Linked DNA regions of Massilia sp. METH4. The main gene of each other region encodes a partner of the protein of the gene in region 2 in a complex. Links are inferred from orthologs where the notes say so. Each region holds a gene or a part of one and is shown on either strand. Other genes may lie near its edges. The genes, in order: accD and accC.

Region 1 (3,195 bases), 690 kb from region 2 along the record:
GATCACGGTCGGGCGGCCCGGCAGCACCTGGAAGCGCCCCGGCAGCTCGACGGTGACGAGGCCGTGCCGCACTTCCTGGGCGCCCACCGGCAGCTCATGCTTGAGCACTTCGAGCACGGCCAGTGCGGCCGAGGCGTTGAGCAACTGGTTCGCGCCGCGCAGGCTCGGATAGGCCAGCGAATTGCGGCGCATCGAACGGCCGCCGTAGTTCCACTGCTGCTTGTCGCCGGAGTAGTTGAAGTCGCGGCCCATCAGCCACAGGTCCGCACCAATCGCAGCCGCATGATCGATGAGCGCCTGCGGCGGCACCGGGTCGCTGCAGATGGCCGCCTTGCCCGGCCGGAAAATGCCGGCCTTCTCGAAGCCAATCTGCTCGCGCGTGCCGCCCAGGTAGTCGACGTGGTCGATGTCGACGGAGGTGACGATCGCCACGTCGGCATCGACAACGTTGACGGCATCCAGCCGGCCGCCCAGGCCTACCTCGAGGATCGCCACATCCAGGTTCGCGCGGCTCATCAGGTGCAGGATCGCCAGCGTGGTGAACTCGAAATACGTCAGCGGCGTATCGCCGCGCACCGCCTCGACGGCATCGAAGGCCTCGACCAGCATCGCGTCGGTGGCCAGGTCGCCATTGACGCGGGCGCGCTCATTGAAGTCGAGGAAGTGCGGCTTGATGTACAGCCCGACGCGGTAGCCGGCGCGCAACAGGATCGACTCCAGCATCGCGCAGGTGGAGCCCTTGCCATTGGTGCCCGCCACCATGATCACCGGGCAGGAAAATTGCAGTTGCAGGCGTTCCTTGACGGCGCGCACGCGGTCGAGGCCCATGTTGATGACGGTTTCGGCATGGCGCGATTCGAGCAGCGCGAGCCATTCTGGCAGGGTGGTCGGGGTGGGCATTGGGTCGGGAGAAAAACGGCAAAAACCAGGAAAGGCGCCATTCTAGCGCACCATGAAGAACGGGGCCGGGTCCTCGCGGACCCGGCCCCGTTCGGGCTTGTATCAGCATGCGTTTCAGGCATGCGTTTCAGGCATGCACCATGGCCTTGTCAGGCCGGCACGGTCAGGCGATGACTTCGGCAGCCTGGTTCTGCAGCAAGGCCAGCAGGCGCGCGATTTCCTCGCGCATCTTGCGGCGGTCGACGATCATGTCGATGGCGCCCTTGGTCAGCAGGAATTCGCTGCGCTGGAAGCCTTCCGGCAGCTTTTCGCGCACCGTGTTCTCGATCACGCGCGGGCCGGCGAAGCCGATCAGCGCCTTCGGCTCGGCCATCACCACGTCGCCCATGAAGGCGAACGAGGCGGACACGCCGCCCATGGTCGGGTCGGTCAGCACGCTGATGAACGGCAGCTTCTTCTCGGACAGCTTGGTCAGCATCGAGGTGGTCTTGGCCATCTGCATCAGCGACAGCAAGCCTTCCTGCATGCGCGCACCGCCGGTAGCCGTGATGCAGATGAACGGCACCTTCTGTTCCAGGGCGACCTGGGCCGCGCGGGCGAAGCGCTCGCCGACGACGGAACCCATCGAGCCGCCCATGAATTCGAACTCGAAACATGCCACGACAACCGGCAGGCTCATGATGGAACCGCCCAGGCACACGAGCGCATCGGTCTCGCCCGTGGCTTCCATGGCTTGCTTCAGGCGATCCGGGTATTTCTTGCTGTCCTTGAACTTCAGCGAATCGACGGGCAGCGTTTCCTGGCCGATTTCATAGCGGCCGCCGGCGTCCAGCAGCGCGTCGAGGCGCTCACGGGCGCGGATGCGCATGTGGTGGTCGCACTTCGGGCAAACGTGCAGGTTCGACTCGAGGTCCGTACGGTACAGGACGGCCTCGCAGGAGGGGCACTTGACCCACAGGCCTTCCGGCATCGTCTTGCGAGCGGCAGCTTCCGAGCGCTGGATGCGGGGGGGAAGCAGTTTTTCCAACCAGCTCATATTTTCTCCTGTTGCTCTAACTTAGGGGCGAAGTGTAGCCGTTTATGCCAGCCGTGTCGAACATTCAAAATTGGCAATTTTTAGCACGCACGTGAGATTTCATGCGGTCCGCAGGGCTCTAATGGCTGAGCTTGTGTCTCACGGTGCCAGGCACCGAGGGACACGAGCTCAGCCTTGTCCGTGGTCATCTGAAGCCCGCCCGATCGCGATGGACAGAGCACAAGCCGCCGTCTGGCGGCGCGCCTAGCCGAATACGAATGGCTGAGGCTGTGTCCCTTGGTGCCTGGCCACGGGACACGAGCCCGGCTTTAGCGCTTACTCGTCCAGCGCTCGCCGGATGCCGGCGACGAAGGCCTGCACGGCGGCCGGTGCCTGCTCGGGCTCGGACGCTTCGATTTCCTGGATGATGCGGCTGCCGATCACGACCGCGTCGGCCACGCCGGCAAGGACCTTGGCGGTCGCGGCGTCGCGGATGCCGAAGCCCACGCCGATCGGCAGGCTCACATGCCGGCGAATGGCGGCGATCCGTTCGGCCACCTGGGCGGTGTCGATGTGGCCGGCGCCGGTCACGCCCTTCAGCGACACGTAATACGAGAAGCCGCTACCGACCTTGGCCACCTGCGCCACGCGCTCCTCGGTCGAGGTGGGCGCGAGCAGGAAGATCAGGTCGAGGCCGGCGGCACGCATCCTGGCGGCGAATTCCTCGCACTCCTCGGGCGGGTAGTCGACGACGATCGCGCCGTCGGCGCCCACCTCGCGCGATTGCTCGACAAAGGCATCGACCCCGATGCGCTCGATCGGATTGGCATAGCCCATCAGCACCACGGGCGTGTGCTGGTTGGTCTTGCGGAACTCGCGCACGTACTCGAACACGTGGCGGATGCCGATCCCGTGCACCAGCGCGCGCTCGCAGGCGCGCTGGATGACGGGGCCCTCGGCCATCGGGTCGGAAAACGGCACGCCGAGTTCCAGCACATCGGCACCGCCCGCCACCAGGGCGTGCAGCAGCGGCACCGTCAGCGCGGGCGACGGGTCGCCGGCGGTAATGAAGGTCACGAGACCGGTCTTGTTGTGCGCTTTCAGCGCGGCGAAAGTCTGGGCGATACGGGACATGTTGTTCTCGGCAAATGTTTCTCGGAACCGGGGTCTGACCCAGGTTCCAGGCAATGTTTCTCGGAACCGGGGTCTGACCCCGGTATCAGGCAATGCTTCCTCGAAATGGGGTCGGAAGGAGCACGGGCCTGCAGGCCCATATCGTT
Region 2 (3,270 bases):
GGAACACGGTATGGCAGTGGGGGCATTTGGTGGCGAGCGCCATGCGTGAAAGAATTACCCTTGGCGTGAGGGAGGCGGCGCGAAGTTGCCATCCTCCGCGCCCTGGCGGCCGGCAAGGGCGACCCAGCCCTCGTGCTCGGCCCAGACGGACAGCTTGATGAACGGCGCATACGCGGCGGCCACTTCTTCGGCCTGGCGGGCCAGCACGCCGGACAGCACCAGCGCGCCGCCGTCGGCCACGCGGCCCGACAGCATCGGCGCCATCAGCTTCAGCGGCGACGACAGGATGTTGGCCACCACGATGTCGAATTTCGCATTGGCGTAAGCCGACTGCGCGAAGTCCTCGGGAACGAAGTATTCGATATCCTCGACACCGTTACGCACGGCATTGTCGCGCGCCGAGTCGATGGCCTGCGGGTCGATGTCCACGCCGGCAACCGGCGCGGCGCCCAGCTTGCGGGCCACCATGGCCAGGATGCCGGAACCGCAGCCATAGTCGAGCACCGTCTTGCCCGGCGCCGGATGGGCTTCCAGCCATTCCATGCACAGGCGGGTGGTCGGGTGGCTGCCGGTGCCGAAGGCCAGGCCAGGGTCCAGTTCCAAGATCAGCGCTCCAGGGTCCGGCGCCTCGTGCCAGCTCGGCACGACCCAGATGTTCTTGCCGATGTGGATCGGCTCGAATTGCGATTGCGTGAGGCGTACCCAATCCTCATCGGCCACCTTGCGGGTGGTGAAGGCGGGCAGCGTCTTCAGGCCCACGGCCTGCGCGGCTGCCGCCACGATGAAGGAATGATCGGCATCGTCGTCGGCCAGGGCTACGACGCGGCTGTGTTCCCACGCCGCTTCCTTCGGCTCCATGCCGGGCTCGCCGAACAGCGGCTGCTCCGCGTCGGTGCCTTCGTCCGCATCCTCGACGGAAACGGACAGGGCGCCCGCTTCCATCAGCGCGTCGGACAAGCCTTCCGCGTAATCGCGGGCGACTTCGATGACGATTTCAGTCCAGCTCATGAACCCGCCTTGGGCATTGCCGCCAGTTTCTGTTCCAGATAGTGGATATTCGTGCCGCCCTCGATGAAGCGGGCATCGACCATCAGCTCGCGGTGCAGCGGGATATTGGTCTGGATGCCTTCGACCACCATTTCCGACAGCGCGATCTGCATGCGGCGGATCGCCTGCTCGCGGGTCGCGCCGTAGGTGATCACCTTGCCGATCATCGAATCGTAGTGCGGTGGCACATAGTAACCCGCATACGAGTGCGAGTCGACGCGCACGCCAGGGCCGCCCGGCACGTGCCACGCCGTGATGCGGCCCGGGGATGGGGTGAACTTGAACGGATCCTCGGCATTGATGCGGCACTCGACCGCGTGGCCGGACAGCATCACGTCGCGCTGGCGGAAGCGCAGGCGCTCGCCGCAGGCGATGCGGATCTGTTCCTGCACGATATCGATGCCGGTGATCATTTCCGTCACCGGGTGTTCGACCTGCACGCGGGTGTTCATCTCGATGAAGTAGAACTCACCGTTTTCATACAGGAATTCGAACGTGCCGGCGCCGCGGTAGCCGATCTTGCGGCACGCTTCGGCGCAGCGGTCGCCGATCTTCTCGATCAGCTTGCGGGGAATGCCCGGTGCCGGCGCTTCCTCGATCACTTTCTGGTGGCGGCGCTGCATCGAGCAGTCGCGCTCGCCCAGCCACACGGCGTTCTTGTGCTCGTCGGCCAGGATCTGGATTTCCACGTGGCGCGGATTCTCCAGGTACTTCTCCATATAGACTTCCGGATTGCCGAAGGCCGCGCCCGCTTCACTCTTCGTCATGGTGACGGCGTTCAGCAGGGCCGCCTCGGTATGCACCACGCGCATGCCGCGGCCGCCACCGCCGCCGGCCGCCTTGATGATGACCGGGTAGCCGACCTTGCGGGCGATCTGCACGATGGCCTTCGGATCGTCCGGCAGGGCGCCGTCCGAACCGGGCACACAAGGCACGCCGGCCTTGATCATGGCCTGCTTGGCCGACACCTTGTCGCCCATCATGCGGATCGAGTCGGAGCGGGGGCCGATGAACACGAAGCCGGATTTCTCCACGCGTTCGCAGAAGTCGGCGTTCTCGGACAGGAACCCGTAGCCCGGGTGGATCGCCTCGGCATCGGTCACTTCGGCCGCGCTGATGATCGCCGGCATGTTCAGGTAGGAGAGGCTCGACGAGGCCGGGCCGATGCAGACGGATTCATCGGCCAGTTTGACGTATTTCGCGTCCTTGTCCGCTTCGGAGTGCACGACGACCGTCTTGATGCCCATCTCGCGGCAGGCGCGCTGGATACGCAGCGCGATTTCACCACGGTTGGCAATGAGAATTTTTTCAAACATGGCTAGTTCTATGTTTGCGAACACCCGGACGCGCCGGGTGTTCTTGTAGAAGAGGGGAGCTTACGTGGCGGCGGGCCGCCGGGCCGGCGCTGGGCCGGCTGCATCGGACTTTCGCCGATGGTCGATCAGCCAATGACGAACAGCGGCTGGCCGAATTCGACCGGCTGGCCGTTCTCGACCAGGATCTGGGTGATCGTGCCGGCTTTGTCGGTGTCGATCTCGTTCAGCAGCTTCATCGCTTCGATGATGCACAGCGTGTCGCCTTCCTTCACGGTGGCGCCCACTTCGACGAACGGCGGATTACCCGGCGCGGACGAGCGGTAGAACGTGCCGACCATTGGCGATTTCACGATATGGCCGGTCGGCTCGGCGGCGGCCGGCACTGCCGGCGCGGCGGCAGCGGCGGCCGGCGCAGGGGCAGCGGCCGGAACATACTGGGTCGGAGCGCCTTGCGGCGGCATCATCACGACCTGGTTCTGCGGCATGGCGGACGACTTGACGATGCGTACCTTGCTCTCGCCCTCGGTCACTTCGAGTTCTGCAATATCCGATTCGGCAACCAAGTCAATCAACGTCTTGAGCTTGCGTAGATCCATCTGAGACTCCCGTCTAATCTTGTTTTGTGAATGTTGGCGCGGCTGCCATGATAAGCGAAAACGCAGTAAATAGCGCGCAGATCGCGTACATTAACTGCTTTTTAAAGCAAAGTCGATCGCGAACCGGTATCCATCGGTACCGAGCCCGCAAATCGTTCCCTTGGCAATCGCGCTGAGAAATGAGTGGTGGCGAAAGCTTTCGCGCTGATAAATATTCGAGATGTGCACTTCGACGAAGGGGATCGCCACACCGGCCAGCGCGTCGCGCAACGCCACGCTGGTATGGGTATAACCGCCTGGGTTGATGACGA

What was found.
Region 1: the proteins of accC (region 2) and accD are in contact, whole or in part, in a solved structure (PDB 8UXZ), measured with the Escherichia coli proteins. The link is inferred for Massilia sp. METH4 from one-to-one orthologs.

What each region holds. Positions count from the first base shown.
Region 1 is NZ_CP146614.1:192,211-195,405, forward strand. The notes cover bases 1-2,877. They hold accD (acetyl-CoA carboxylase, carboxyltransferase subunit beta), read right to left. Parts: upstream 1,937-2,877; coding sequence 1,064-1,936; downstream 1-1,063. Other genes in these bases: folC (bifunctional tetrahydrofolate synthase/dihydrofolate synthase), read right to left, coding at 1-900; trpA (tryptophan synthase subunit alpha), read right to left, coding at 2,252-2,877. Outside these bases: more of trpA, read right to left, coding at 2,878-3,049.
Region 2 is NZ_CP146614.1:884,763-888,032, reverse strand. Bases 185-3,136 are described here. They hold accC (acetyl-CoA carboxylase biotin carboxylase subunit), read right to left. Parts: upstream 2,364-3,136; coding sequence 1,005-2,363; downstream 185-1,004. Other genes in these bases: aroQ (type II 3-dehydroquinate dehydratase), read right to left, coding at 3,050-3,136; accB (acetyl-CoA carboxylase biotin carboxyl carrier protein), read right to left, coding at 2,489-2,959; prmA (50S ribosomal protein L11 methyltransferase), read right to left, coding at 185-1,008. Outside these bases: V6Z91_RS03955 (DUF3426 domain-containing protein), read right to left, coding at 1-7; more of prmA, read right to left, coding at 55-184; more of aroQ, read right to left, coding at 3,137-3,270. UniProt on the Escherichia coli protein: This protein is a component of the acetyl coenzyme A carboxylase complex; first, biotin carboxylase catalyzes the carboxylation of the carrier protein and then the transcarboxylase transfers the carboxyl group to form malonyl-CoA.